DNA from 3 places in the Streptomyces sp. NPDC050759 genome. Region 1 is predicted to be linked to each of the others. Evidence: riboswitches for the same ligand, from Rfam matches in the RefSeq annotation. Region 1 holds a riboswitch; each other region holds the start of a gene.
What was found. A riboswitch is a leader RNA that binds a small molecule or an ion and turns the genes downstream of it on or off. The one in region 1 is predicted to bind cyclic di-AMP.

Region 1 (4,574 bases):
GCGGCTGGGCGACTCGAACAGGTCGACCCGTTCATCCACACCTGGCTCGACCTCCAGACGGGTGACACCTACTGGCGCGACGGCAGCGTCTGCGAGGACTACGGCGCGATCGACGCGGCCGTCCTCGCGGTGGACGGCCGGCACGACCCGGTCCTCAGTCTCGTCGAGCACCTGCCCGTCGGGCGCATACGGGCTCATCGGTGCATGGCCGCACGGGCCGACATGGCCTTCCCCGAACGTGACGACGGTGCCGTACGGCCTCCAGGGCCCTGCTGTCCTTGTCCGCTCTCGCTCCCCGCAGCACACGGGCACGCGTTCCCGCCCGGCCGCCGGAGCCGGCGGGCAGCTTCCTCGAACTGCCGGTACGCGCGCGTGAAGCCTCCTCGGACGTCGCGTTCGAGGAGCCCGAGCCGTGCGAGCCGCTCGGCGTCAGGCCCCCCGGGTACACCTGCGACGGGACGGACTTCCGCACCTCGAGCGAGGTCGTCCGCACCGACGGCGGTGAGGCGGCCCTCCACCGGACAGGGGAGCAGCGGATCCCACGGACAGCCGGTTGACTACGAGTTGGGCATTCTTGACCGTTTTACACCTCTTGCGCTCGGCTGTGACTTGGCCCACGCGGACAGGTGGACGGACGCCGATCCGGAATCTTTCGATCCGCCTTTGCCGACATGCCAGTTGAGGGTTGGCGACCGCAAAGGATCAAGTGCCCCAAATGCCTCCTCTCAAGGTCAATAGGCCTCGCATGTGAATTCGCCACTTGTTCCGGACATGTGCTCTCGCATACGTTCCCGGCCTGTCGGGCGGACGCCGAATCCTGCCACCGCCCGTACACCCACCGAGAAACCAGGGCAGGAGCGGGGGACCCAGGTAAGCCGCCGGACCGGGCGTCTTCGGACATACCGGTACGGCTCGGGGTGAAGTCATGCCTTTCGTAGGCGTGGCCGGGCAACTCCAGCCCGAACCCGACAGCTCACCTCGCAGGCGCCGGAGAGGAACTTCGCCATGTCTGCTGCCGCTCAGCACCGACGTCCCCGTACCAGCCGTCTCGTCCGCAAGCTCGCCGTCGCCGGCACCGGAGCCGCCGTACTCGCGCTCCCCCTCATCGGCGCGACCAGCGCGTCCGCGGCCACCCCACCCCTGCAGACCGCGACCACGCTCGGCTACTCCAACACCCTGGACGGCTGGATCCGCGCCTCCCTCGCCGTCATGGCGGAGCACGGCATTCCCGGCTCCTACGACGGCATCTACCGCAACGTCATCCGCGAGTCCTCCGGCAACCCGTACGCCATCAACCTCTGGGACTCCAACGCGGCCGCCGGCACGCCCTCCAAGGGCCTGCTGCAGGTGATCGACCCGACCTTCAACGCCTACCACGTGGCCAACACCTCGTGGGACCCGTACGACCCGGTCGCGAACATCACCGCGGCCTGCAACTACGCGGCCCAGCGGTACGGGTCCATCGACAACGTCTTCGGCGCCTACTAGGCCCCGGGAAACAGTCTTTCGAGGACGACGGCGATGCCGTCGTCCTCGTTCGACAGGGTCACCTCGTCGGCCACGGCCCTGAGTTCGGGGTGGGCGTTGGCCATCGCGACGCCGTGGGCCGCCCAGTCGAACATGGGGATGTCGTTGGGCATGTCCCCGAAGGCGATCGTCATCTCCGGCCTCAGGCCCAGGTGTTCGGCGGCCAGCGCGAGGCCCGTCGCCTTGGTGATGCCGCATGGCTGGAGTTCGACGGTCCCGGGCCCCGACATGGTGACCGTGGCCAGCGAGCCCACCACCGAGCGCGCCGTCACCGCCAACTCGTCGTCGGACAGATAGGGATGGCGCAGCAGCACCTTGCTGATCGGCTCGCACCACAGGTCGTCGCGCCGGTCGACCCGCACGGCCGGCAGGGTCGGGTGGGGCATCAGATAGCCCGGCTCGATGAGAGTGAGCCCGTCGACACCGTCCTGGTCCACGGCCGCGTACACCTGCCCGACCTCGGCCTCGATCTTCCCGAGCGCGGTCTCGGCCAGCTCCTGGTCCAGGGTCACCGACCACAGCAGACGGTCCGCACCGGCGTCGTACACCTGCGCGCCCTGCCCGCACACCGCGAGCCCCGTGCTGCCCAGGTCGTCGAGCAGCGGCCGCACTCTGGGCGCCGGCCGTCCCGTCACGACGAGATGCCGGGCCCCGCCCGCGGCCACCCGCGCGAGCGCGGCCAACGACCGGTCGGAGAAGGTGTCGTCGGCGCGCAGCAGCGTGCCGTCCAGGTCGGTGGCGATCAGTGCATATGCGGGGGAGGCGGCCATGATCAGAGAATACGGATGGTTGGCCCCTGCGACTCGACGCGAACCGGACGGCTGCTGCTTTCACATCCGTTGACGTGAGTTCCGCTTCCGCTCACGCCGAGTCCCGGACGACGAGTTCCGTCGGGAGGATCACCCCGGCCGTGTCCTCGCCGGCGATCTGGGCGAGGAGCATGCGGACCATCTCGGCGCTGATGCGGTCGAAGGGCTGGCGCATGGTGGTGAGGGCGGGGGCGATGGCGGTGGCCGCGGGTGAGTCGTCGAAGCCGCCGACGGTGATGTCGCCGGGGACCGAACGCCCGGCCTGCTGAAGGACGTTGACGACACCCAGGGCCATGAGGTCGGAGGCGACGAAGACGGCGTCCATGTCGGGAGCCTGGGCCAGCAGGCGACGGGCCGCCCGTTCGCCGCCGCTGCGCCGGAAGTCGCCCTCGACGACGAGCGCCGGGTCGTAGGGCAGGCCCGCCTCGGCCAGCACGTCCCGGTAGCCGGCCAGCCGGTCGGGGCCGCCCGGCATGTCCAGCGGCCCGGTGACCATCCCGACGCGGCGCCGGCCCCCGGTGAGCAGATGGCGGACCATCTCCTGCGCGCCCTCGCGGTCGGCGGCCGCCACGTAACTCACCTTGGAACCGAGCCCTATCGGCTTGCCGCAGACCACCAACGGGATCCCCGCGTCGTGGAGTTCGGCGGCGACGGGGTCGCCGCTGTGGTTGGAGAGCAGCAGCACGCCGTCGACGTGACCCGACGTGATGTACCGGGTCAGCCGGCGCCGGTCGTCGTCGCTCTCGGCCAGCATCAGCAGCAGCGGGATGTCGTGCTGGGCGAGCCGCTCGGTGCAACCTCGCAGCAGGACGTTGAAGTTGGGGTCCTCGAAGAACTTCTCCTGGGGTTCCGTCAGCAGGAACGCCACCGAGTCCGACCGTCCGGTACTGAGGCTGCGCGCATGCCGGTTGACCACGTAACCGGTCTTCCTGATGGCGGCCTCCACAGCCCGCCGGGCAGCGGGCGAGACGTAGTGGCCGCCGTTCAGGAAGCGGGAGACGGTGCCCCGCGAGACGCCCGCCTCCCGGGCCACGTCGTGGATGGTCGGGGGCCTTCGGCGTCCGTTCGCGCTGGTGGTCATGTTCCTCGTTCGTGAAAGGGGGTCCGGGCCTCAGGCCTTGACCGAGCCGCTGAGCAGGTCCAGGGACCAGAACCGCTGGATCACCAGGAAGAGCCCGATCAGCGGGAGGATCGCGAGCAGACAGCCGGTGATGACCAGGGTGTAGAGGGCCGGCTGCGAGGCGCCCTGCGCGAGCAGCGTGTAGAGGCCGAGGGTGATCGGGAACTTCTCGTCGTCGGCCAACATCACGTACGGCAGCAGGAAGTTGTTCCAGATGCCGACGAACTGGAAGAGGAACACCGTGATCAGACCCGGCATCATCATCGGTACGGCGATCCGCGAGAAGATCCTCCACTCGCTCGCGCCGTCCATGCGGGCCGCCTCCATCAGCTCGGCGGGCACCGACGCGGCCGCGTAGATGCGGACCAGGTAGACGCCGTACGGCGAGAGGATCGACGGCAGCAGCATCGACCAGTACGAGTCGGCCATGCCCAGCTTCGACAGCAGCAGGTACTGCGGTACGGCCAGCACGATGGACGGCACCAGGACGCCGGCCAGGATCATCTTGAAGATGGCCTCACGGCCCCGGAAGGCGAACCGGCCGAGCGCGTAGCCGCCGGCGGCGGAGACCGCGGCCGAGAGCAGGGCGCCGAAACCGGCGTAGAAGGCCGAGTTGGCCATCCAGCGCCAGAAGATGCCGTCGCGGTAGTCCGTCAGGTCGCTCAGGTTCTGCAGGAAGCCGCTGCCGGGGGCGAAGGTGAAGGTGGAGAAGAGCTCCGACCGGTCCTTGGTCGCCGCGATGACCACCCAGGCGATGGGGATCAGGCAGTACAGGGCGCCGAGGAGCAGCACGAGGGTGGGCACCCAGGCCGTCCGCCGTGCTTTGGCGGCCCTGCCAGTGGTGTCGGCGGTGAGGGTGAGGGGGGTCATGCCCGGTCCTCCCGGGTGTAGCGGTCGGAGATGCGCAGCAGGGTGAAGGAGAGGACGAACGTGGCCAGGGCCAGGACGACCGCGGTGGCGGAGGCGCCGTAGATGTCGGACTGCAGGAAGGCCTTGTCGTAGATGGCCATCAGGGGGCTCCACGAGCTGGGCAGGCCGTTGGTGAGCGGCTTGAGGGCCATCGGCTCGGTGAAGACCTGGAGGGTGGCGATCACCGAGAAGAAGAAGGTGAGCACCAG
Region 2 (4,574 bases), on a different contig from region 1:
CGCAGAGTTCACCGTTTTGAGCGACAGATATATGCATATCTTGGTGGATCGGCACTCGTCAGGGCCTCGCTGATGGCACTCTGACGAAGAACCACCAGTCCGGGACCGTACTCGAACCATCCGCACCGTGTCGGGCTTCGGTCCCGTGGGAAAGGGACGACGTCGCCATGGCAGACCACCTGGAAGCATCCGTCACCCTGCCGAGCGAACCCGCTTCGGTCTCCGCGGCCCGCACCTATGTCCTGAGCACACTGGCGGAGTGGGGGCTGCCGTCCACCACGGACACCGCCGAGACCGTCCGGCTCATCGTCTCCGAACTCACCACCAACGCCGTACAGCACACCTTCGGGCAGTCACCCACCTTCACGGTGGACATCGAGCTGGACCGTGACGAACACCTGCGCATCGGGGTGACCGACAGCCACCCCCGCTTCCCCAAGCGCCTCCCGGCCGCGGTCCAGCAGGACAACGGACGGGGCATGGTGATCATCCGCTGGCTCGCCGCCGAGTGCGGCGGCAAGCTGAGAGTCAGGCCCACCCGGGAAGGCGGCAAGACCGTCTCCATCGAGCTCCCGTGGACGGTACCGGCGCAGCCGGTCACGGCGGCGGGGCAGCAGGAGCCGTAACAGAGGTCATACCGGCCGTGCGCGGCCGAACGCCCCCCGCAGCAGCGCCCGGAAGGCGTCCGCCGCGGGTGCCGCCTCGCCGGTCCGGTGGACGACCGAGATCGTACGGCGCAACGCGTCGGCCTCCAGCAGCCGCGTGCCCACCGGAGTGGCCGCCGTCCGCGCCACCATCTCCGGCACCACCCCGACTCCGAGCCCCGCGCTGGCCAGCGCGCACACCAGGGCGTATCCCGGGGTCGCGACCAGCACGGACGGCGTGACCCCGGTCCTGGCCAGCACCGCTTCCACCTCCCGCCGGGCCGGATGATCCGGCGCCATGCTGATCAGCGGCTCACCGGCGAGTTCCGCCAGCGGCAGCCGCGTCGAGCCGCCCGCGAGGGCATGCCCGGGCGCCGTCACGAGGACCAGCTCCTCGCTCAGCAGCGGCTCCGCGCTCAGGGTGGCCGGGAGGGACGGGGGCTCGCCCGGCTCGTAGGCGTGCGTCAGCGCCAGGTCGATCTCGCCGGCCGCCACCGCGGTGATCCCGTCCGCGGGTTCGTGGAAGGCGACCGACAGCTCCACGTCGGGGTAGGCCCTGCGGAACGTGCTCAGCACGGGCGGCAACAGCTGAATGCCCGCCGTCTGGAAGGTGCCCAGCCTGAGCGTGCCACCCGACAGGCCGGTCAGCCGGGCGAGTTCGTGCCGGGCCCGGTCCAGCTCGTCCAGCACCCGCCGGGCCCGCGCCACCAGCAACTCGCCCGCACCGGTGAGCCGCGCGCCGCGGTGGTGCCGTACGAGAAGGGCGGTACCCGCCTCCCGCTCCAGCTTGGCCAGCTGCTGGGAGAGGGCGGGCGTGGTGTAGCCGAGGCGCTCGGCGGCCCGGGTGATCGAGCCCGCCTCCGCGACGGCGACCAGGGCGGCGAGCCGGACCGGGTCGTACATGGCAGGCCTGCCTAAAGGAGTGCTTAAGGGATACCCAGGTTATTCGACATACCTGCTGAAGGCTCTCTCGCGGCAGGCTGGTCCGCATGAACGGACAGATCGTCGCCTTCACCGGGGTCGCCGCCGGCATGGTCGCCATGCCGGGCGCCGACTTCACCGTCGTCGTACGCAACGCCCTGGTCTCCCGCCGGGCCGGGGTCGCCTGTGCGCTCGGTGTCGTGGGCGGGCTGCTGGTCCACACGGCGCTCGCCGTGGCCGGGGTCGCCGCGGTGCTCACGGCCGTGCCCGCACTGTTCCGGGCGCTCCAACTGCTGGGCGGGGGTTACGTGTTGTACCTGGGTGTACGGACCCTGCGGGAGCTGCGGCGGACCCGCACGGAGACCGTCGTCGAGGCCGGCGCGGCGGTACGCCCCCTGCGGCAGGGCTTCGTGACCAACGCACTCAATCCCAAGGCCCCCATCACCTTCCTCAGCCTGCTGCCGCAGTTCGTGCCCCAGGGGAGCTCGGCGCTGCCCCGGACGCTGCTGCTCGCGCTGATCGTGGTCGTTCTCGCGGTGGTGTGGTTCCCGGCGGTGGCCGTGCTCGTGGACCGGCTGGGGCGGTGGCTGCGCCGGCCGCGGGCCGCCCGGGCCGTCGCCGGGGTCACCGGAGGCGCGTTGACGGTTCTCGGGGTGATGCTCCTGGCCGAGCCGCTGCTCGCGGCCTGACCACCTCGCGCTGCGCGGACGGAGGCGCCGGGGACGGCTGTGCCGTCCTGCGTTCCTCGGTGAGGCCCGCCCGCCGGACCAGCCGGGGGAGCAGCCCCCACAGGCCCAGGCACACCAGCAGGGTCGCCGCGCCCGCGGCCACTCCGCCGGCCCGGCCCGTGGTCACGTCCACCACGAGCAGCACCGACCCGGTGAACGCGAGCACCAGGACCCCCATGCCGACCGTGGCGAGCCGGGAGGAGACCTGCACGATGCGGGGCTTGGCACCGCGCTGGAAGAGCGAGCGGTGCAGGGCGGCGGGCGCGGTGAACAGGGCCGCCGCGAGTACCGCGAGGAGCAGTGTGGTGACGTACGTGGCGCGCTGGAAGGCGTCGAGGGACGGGAAGCGCTGCGTGAAGGCCAGGGTCAGCAGGAAGGCGAAGAGGATCTGCACCCCGGTCTGGGTGACGCGCAGTTCCTGGAGCAGCTCACCGAAGTTGCGGTCGGCGCGCTCCAGCGGGGTCTCGTTGCGGGCGGTGCACGGGCGGTGGTCGGCCATGACGCCACGGGTAACCACCTGAGCCCGTGTCACGCGTGCGGGGAGACCCGAGGGGGCGGCGGGAGGTCAGGTCGCCGCCACCCCCTCGGGGGCGTCACTTGACCCGGCCGTACCAGACGCTCTTCGTCCAGATCTTCTGCAGCCTCACCACGTCCCCGGTCTTCGGGGCGTGCCAGATCTTTCCCTTCCCGGCGTAGATGCCGACGTGGTAGACGTTCGAACCCGAGTGGAAGAACACCAGGTCACCGGCCTTGCGGCTGCCTGAGCCGATGTGGCGGGTCTTGTTGTACTGCTGGGCCGCCGTACGAGGGAGCTTCTTGCCCGCCTTCTTGAACGAGTACAGCGTGAGCCCTGAGCAGTCGAAGCGGCGGGGCCCCGTGGCGCCGTACTTGTACGGCGAGCCCTTCTTGGAAGCCGCGACCTTGAGTGCCTTCGTCGCCGGCGTCGCGGCGGCGGCGTCGGCTGCGACGCCCGGGACCACGACGGAGCCGCCCACGGCGGCGATGGCGAAGGCCGAGGCCGTACCGGCCCGGACCATCAGCGACGGGACACGATTGAGCGCAGTCATGCGCAACCCTTCGTCAGCCGCCTGTGAAGGATGACCTGTCGGATTCGGGCTGGCGAAGTTGCCCGGCCGCTGACGCGGCTTCACCCCAAGGGCTGCTCGGCCCGGTCATGGCGTGACCGTTCCGGCGACCCGTCGTGCCTGGGTCCTCCACTCCTGCCGATCCACTTCTGTCGACCGGTCATCCGGGCGGCGGCAGGACTCGGCGTCCGCCCGGACCGCCCCGCCGCTGCGGCGGGGGCTTGTCGTCAGACAGGGATCTTGGCGCACGGATGTCCCAAAAACCCAACGGAACCGGGGGTTTGTGTTGTTACTCACCACTCACCCGTTCGGGTGGACACCCCTTCGAACCAAGGGGTGTCGAGGGCCTCGATGGCCCCCGGACCAGCACAGAAACTCCTCATTCCGCGCCCGCACTACGCGCGTTGCGCAACTTGAGGGGGCGTGAAAAAGGAGCCGCGCCTCCTGCAAATGGTGGTACGTCGTTTGGTCCGTTTCAAAGGCCCTCCGGACGCCCCGTCAGACCGCAGGACGCCCGGAAACACTGTCGGTGCGTCAATTGCCGGGTTCGGGCGGCACGGTGACCCGGGACGTGCGCCGCTCGCCGTCCAGCACCCGAAGCGCTCGTGCCAGCGTCGCGGCGTGCAGTTCGCGCTCGCCCCGGCCGTGCATCACCGCGAGCGCGTCGCGCAGCTCGGCCGCCCTGCTCACCAGCGCCTGCGCGGCGCGCAGTCCGCCATAGGTGTCCTCGCGCCGGGCCGGGTTGATCCGGCCCAGCAGGTCGACCACGTCGAGATAACGGTCGATCAGCTCGCCCTCGGCGCGCGTGAGCGCGGGCAACGGGGGAAGGTCCGGCACCATCTACGGCTCACCTCGCGTCCGGCGCGGTGCGCGAGGACTTGCGGCTCGGGACGATCGCGTCCACGAGGCCGTAGTCCAGGGCGCCCTGCGCGTCCAGGATCTTGTCCCGCTCGATGTCCACGCCCACCTGCTCGGGGCTGCGCCCGGTGTGCCGGACGAGCATCTCCTCCAAGCGGGCCCGCACCCGGATCAGCTCGTCGGCCTGGATGGCCAGATCGCTGGCCTGCCCCTGGACCGGCTCGCTCAGCGCGGGCTGATGGATCACCACCCGGGCGCCCGGCAGCACGGAGCGCTTGCCCGGGGTGCCGGCGGCCAGCAGCACGGCCGCGGAGGAGCCGGCCTGCCCGAGGCACGTC
Region 3 (4,574 bases), on a different contig from region 1:
TGTAGTCGTAGATCAGCGGTCGCACACCGGACTCCCCGACGTATCGGCGCAGCCGTGTCGTGGTGTTGTAGTTGGCGCCGTAGCCCGAGTAGTACGTCTTCAGGTAGTCGTACTCCGCGAGCGCCCCGCCCCGCCGGGTGGCGAAGAGGTCGTCGGGAGACCGGACGTCGACCGCGTTCCAGAAGTTGTTCAGGTCGGACACCCGGTCGTTGGCCCCGCCCTCGGAGACGGGCGTGGCGGTGTACTCCAGGACGTACGGTCCTTCGAGCGGCTGCCTGAACCAGATCGTCGCGCCGCCGGGCACGTCGACCTCCAACACCCCGCGCTGCGCGGTGACTGCGCCCCCCTGCTCCAGTTCGACGGCCCAGCGGCCGAGGCCGTGGCGGAAGTCGTCGTGGGCGATGAGGCGACGATGGCGGGGCGAGGCGCTCGCGGTCGCCGCGGGGGCGAAGGCGGCCAGGGCGGCGCCGGCGGCGAGGGCTCCGAAGGCTCTACGCGTGGTCGTCATGGGAGACGGCTCCTTCCGGGGACGGCTGAGAGTGGGGCGCAGAGGGCCACGCACGGTCCAGGTGACTCGGTGGTGCTGTCGGCGGGCACTCCCTCGACGCTGGACACAGTGACCTCCGAAAGCCCTAGAAAGCGCTTGCCCCACTACGGAGTTCACTCTGTCCCCACCCTCCCCCGCCTGTCGACACCCTGAGCGCGCCCGCCACAAGAACGCAATGAAGTGATCATTAAGGCGCAGAGCCGATCAGAGGCGGGCAACACCGAAGGCCGGACCCGGGGATCGGGGTCCGGCCTTCGGTGGCACAGGGGGCGTGGGTCAGCCGACGGCGACGCCCTTCGAGCGGAGGTAGGCGACCGGGTCCACGTCGGAGCCGTAGTCCGGCGTGGTGCGGATCTCGAAGTGCAGGTGCGGGCCGGTGACATTGCCGGTCGCGCCGGAGAGGCCGACCTGCTGACCCTCGGTCACGGTCTGGCCGGCCGAGACGGAGAGCTGGGACAGGTGGGCGTACTGCGCGTAGTAGCCGTCGTTGAGCTTGATGACGACCTGGTTGCCGTAGGCGCCGCCCCAGCCCGCGGAGACGACCGTGCCCGCGGCCACGGCCTTGAGGGAGGTGCCGGTCGGGACGACGAAGTCGACGCCGGTGTGGTAGCCGCTGGACCACATGCTGCCCGCCACGCGGTAACCAGTGCCGATCGTGGCGCCGGTGACCGGCAGGGTGTAACCGCTGGAGCTGATGGTGGCCGAGCTCTGGGTGGCGGCCGTCGAGTTCGAGGACGACTTCGACTCCGCCTTCTCCGTCTTCTTCGCCTTCGAGGAAGACGAGGAAGCGGAGGACTCGGTCTTCGTCGTGCTCGTCCTGGCCTTCTTGCCGATCGAGAGCTTCAGACCTGGGTGGATCAGCGACGGGTCGTCCCCGATGGCCGAACGGTTGTCGGCGTACAGCTTCTTCCAGCCGCCCCTGACGTTCTGCTCATCGGCGATCTTCGAGAGATAGTCGCCGGCGCGCACCGAATAGGTGCGCACCGTCGAGGCCTTCGCGGCATCCTTCTTCGCGGCCGCCTTTTCGGCGGACTTCTGCGTGACCGGAAGCGACTGAACGGCCTTTTCCGAAACGGACTGGGAGGTGGCGGCGTGAGCGCCGGTGGCCCCCATGAGCGGGAGGGCGAGAGCGGCGCCTCCAGTTCCGGCGACGGCTATCGAGCGGGCGAAGCGCTGGGACTTCGGACGGCGGTGCTTACCCTTCGCGGGCATGGTGAATTCCTCTCCGGCGCCTGCGAGGTGAGCTGTCGGGTGCGGGCTGGAGATGCCCGGCCGCGTCGAGACGCGACTTAACCCCAAGCCGTTCCGGAGACCGGAACAGGCGGAACTACCTGTGGGTCCCCCGCTCCTGCCGTGCACGGGTGAGTGAGTGAGCGGAATCCGTTCGGCGGCAGGATTGGGCGTCCGACCGGATCGGTGGCGAACGTAAGCGAACAAGACGCAAAGGGACAAGTGAGAGGTTCCCTGTGCGTGCGTTCCTGTTGATCGCTTGAGAAAATTACCGGTCACCCTGCGTAAATCGGACGCCCGTTACCCAGCCCGAATCCCCTTGTAAAACCTGCGAATTACGTGAACATGACGCGCGACGCACCGTCACGGATATGACGCTCCTCACGTCACGAATTCACAGGAACCCTGATTCCGGAAGGAGTTGGAAGGAAGCTATTAATTCGGACAGAAGCCCTAGATGCGGCGCAGTCGGATAACCGTCGCATCGAGGTCGCCACGCAAACCGGTACGAAGTCCGTGATGCAGCAATACGGCCCCTCGGTGCACTTCGCCCGTTTCAGGGCATTCGTACGACGCTGTCGGGTCGAGTCCGCGCAGCCGCAGCGCCGGGACGGGCTCGCCGTACTGCTGCGCCTGGAGCCAGGCGAGGACGACGGTCTCGTCCCCGAGGACGTACTGCACCGCGCTCAGCCCGCCCCGTGGAGGCCGCAGCCGGTAGAGGTCACCGCGCTGCGCCAAGGGCCGGATCTCCTTGTAGAGAGCCACCCACCGCCCGGCCTCGGCGAGCTCCTCCTCGGTCCACTCCGCGAGGTCCCCGCCGACCCCGAGCACCCCGGCCATCGCGCTCACGAACCGGAACCGCAGCGAGCTCACCCGGTCGTTGAGCTGGGTGTTGGGGCTGTCGGTGACCCAGGCGGCCATCACGCGCGCGGGGTGGATCTGACTGAAGCCGTACTGAATCGCGAGACGGTCGAGCGGGTCGGTGTTGTCCGAGGTCCACACCTGGTCGGTGCGGCTGAGCACCCCGAGGTCGATCCGGCCGCCGCCACCCGAGCAGGACTCGAAGGCGACGCCCGGGTGAGCTTGGCGCAAGCGGTCCAAAAGGGCATAGAAGCCGCGGACATGGTCGACCCACAGACGCTGCGGATAGGGGTCGCCGGGCCAGCCCGCATCCGTGAAGCAGCGGTTGAAGTCCCACTTCACATAGTCGATCGGAGCCGAGGAGAGCAGGGTGTCGAGCTGCCCCCACAGGTACTCCTGGACGTCCTCGCGGGCCAGATTCAGCACGAGCTGATTGCGGAACTCCGTCCGCTTTCGCCCCGCTTGGTACTGCACCCAGTCCGGGTGGGCACGGTACAGCTCGCTGTCCGGGTTGATCATCTCCGGCTCGACCCAGATGCCGAACTGCATGCCGAGCCCGTGCACGTACTCACCGAGCGGCTTGAGGCCGTTCGGGAAGCGGTCGGGGTTGGGCGCCCAGTCGCCGAGCCCGGCCCGGTCACTGGTGCGGGCACCGAACCAGCCGTCGTCGACCACGAACAGCTCGACGCCCATCGCCGCGGCCCGCCGGGCGAGGGTTTCCTGCTGTTCCTCGGAGATGTCGAAGTTCGTGGCCTCCCAGGAGTTGAACAGCACGGGACGGTCCTCGTCCGCGCCCGGGATGACGTACGCCCGCTGGTAGGCGTGCCAGGCACGGCTCGCCCCGCCGAACCCGCTGTCGCTCCAGAGACCGGCGAAGACAGGTGTCGTGAACGACTCCCCGGCCGCCAGCCGGAGCAGACCCGAGTCGTCGTACCCGGCGCCCCCGGTGATCTGAACCCGCGCGTCGGGGAGTTGCGCGACGGCGATCCGCCAGGACCCCGACCAGCCGAGGGCGACACCGTAGACCTCGCCGCGCTCCTCGGTGGCGTCGGTGTCGAGGGCGACCCAGGGCAGGTGCTGGTGCCCGGTGTGACCGCGGCGGCTGCCGATGACCTTCTCGCCGTAGGTGAGGGGGGTCTGCGTGAGCAGGGACTCGGCGGCCCAGCGGCCGTGCAGCTGGGACAGCCGCCAGCCGTCCGCACGGTCGGGCAGGGTCCAGGTGGCGGAGTCGGCGCGCAGCAGCTCGACGGGTGCCGGGTCCTGGTTGGCCAGGGTCACCCAGCGCTCCAGGACGTCGTGGCGCATCCGGTAGTGCAGCGTGACGGTCAGCCCGCGGTCGCGGAACCGCAGCCGCAGCTCGTCGCCCGCGGTGTCGTACGCCTCGAAGCTCCACTCGGTGCCGCGCCGCTCGTCGGTGCGCACGGACAGGGCCGGGCGGGTGAAGCGGGGGCCGCCCTCGACGGGGTACTCCTCGCGTCCGTCGAGCGGGGCCTCGAAGGGCCGGTAGTCGGGCAGCGGGCTCACGGCGAGGGCTTCGGCGTCGGCGAGGGCGATCCGCGGGCCCCAGTGCAGGTGCAGCAGCTCGTCCTCGGCGGTGAGGTGCAGGGCGTAACTGCTGGCCGGCCCGGACAGAATCCATGTACGGCCGTTCTCGGCGATCTCCAGCATCGTGCTTCCTCACAGATTCGAACAGGTGCCAACAGGGGTGCTCAGGCAGCAACATCATCAATGGCCACCCGCCCCGGCTGCAACGGCTGTGGACAAGTCATTGCCGGCCCTGTGGACAACTCATTGCCCCAGGAACCCATGTCGTATGGTCGAGAGCGTGCCCGTCGACGAGCAGCGTCGGTGGAGCCCGGCTGGGAGGAGCCCCCGTGACGCAGCAGATCCCGTCGACCGAACCGGAGCTGGCAGGTGTCCGCAATTTCCGTGACGT

Region 2: another riboswitch for cyclic di-AMP. It lies ahead of ACIBJB_RS19980 (C40 family peptidase); the one in region 1 lies ahead of ACIBJB_RS34105 (transglycosylase SLT domain-containing protein).
Region 3: another riboswitch for cyclic di-AMP. It lies ahead of ACIBJB_RS15220 (peptidoglycan DD-metalloendopeptidase family protein); the one in region 1 lies ahead of ACIBJB_RS34105 (transglycosylase SLT domain-containing protein).

What each region holds. Positions count from the first base shown of each region.
Region 1 is NZ_JBITGI010000014.1:127,146-131,719, reverse strand. Features, by position in the region: partial or broken gene ACIBJB_RS34115 (CocE/NonD family hydrolase) at 1-310, shown strand, start outside; gene ACIBJB_RS34110 (hypothetical protein) at 279-557, shown strand; cyclic di-AMP (ydaO/yuaA leader) riboswitch at 827-1,002, shown strand; gene ACIBJB_RS34105 (transglycosylase SLT domain-containing protein) at 1,006-1,488, shown strand; gene ACIBJB_RS34100 (HAD family hydrolase) at 1,485-2,297, opposite strand; gene ACIBJB_RS34095 (LacI family DNA-binding transcriptional regulator) at 2,389-3,417, opposite strand; gene ACIBJB_RS34090 (carbohydrate ABC transporter permease) at 3,448-4,326, opposite strand; gene ACIBJB_RS34085 (sugar ABC transporter permease) at 4,323-4,574, opposite strand, start outside.
Region 2 is NZ_JBITGI010000006.1:121,210-125,783, forward strand. Features, by position in the region: gene ACIBJB_RS19960 (ATP-binding protein) at 168-626, shown strand; gene ACIBJB_RS19965 (LysR family transcriptional regulator) at 633-1,547, opposite strand; gene ACIBJB_RS19970 (LysE family translocator) at 1,634-2,254, shown strand; gene ACIBJB_RS19975 (DUF6328 family protein) at 2,190-2,792, opposite strand; gene ACIBJB_RS19980 (C40 family peptidase) at 2,887-3,360, opposite strand; cyclic di-AMP (ydaO/yuaA leader) riboswitch at 3,364-3,575, opposite strand; gene ACIBJB_RS19985 (hypothetical protein) at 3,913-4,218, opposite strand; gene ACIBJB_RS19990 (ATP-dependent Clp protease proteolytic subunit) at 4,226-4,574, opposite strand, start outside.
Region 3 is NZ_JBITGI010000004.1:369,404-373,977, forward strand. Features, by position in the region: gene ACIBJB_RS15215 (DUF6250 domain-containing protein) at 1-508, opposite strand, end outside; gene ACIBJB_RS15220 (peptidoglycan DD-metalloendopeptidase family protein) at 824-1,759, opposite strand; cyclic di-AMP (ydaO/yuaA leader) riboswitch at 1,764-1,933, opposite strand; gene ACIBJB_RS15225 (alpha-galactosidase) at 2,231-4,306, opposite strand; gene ACIBJB_RS15230 (tyrosine-protein phosphatase) at 4,513-4,574, shown strand, end outside.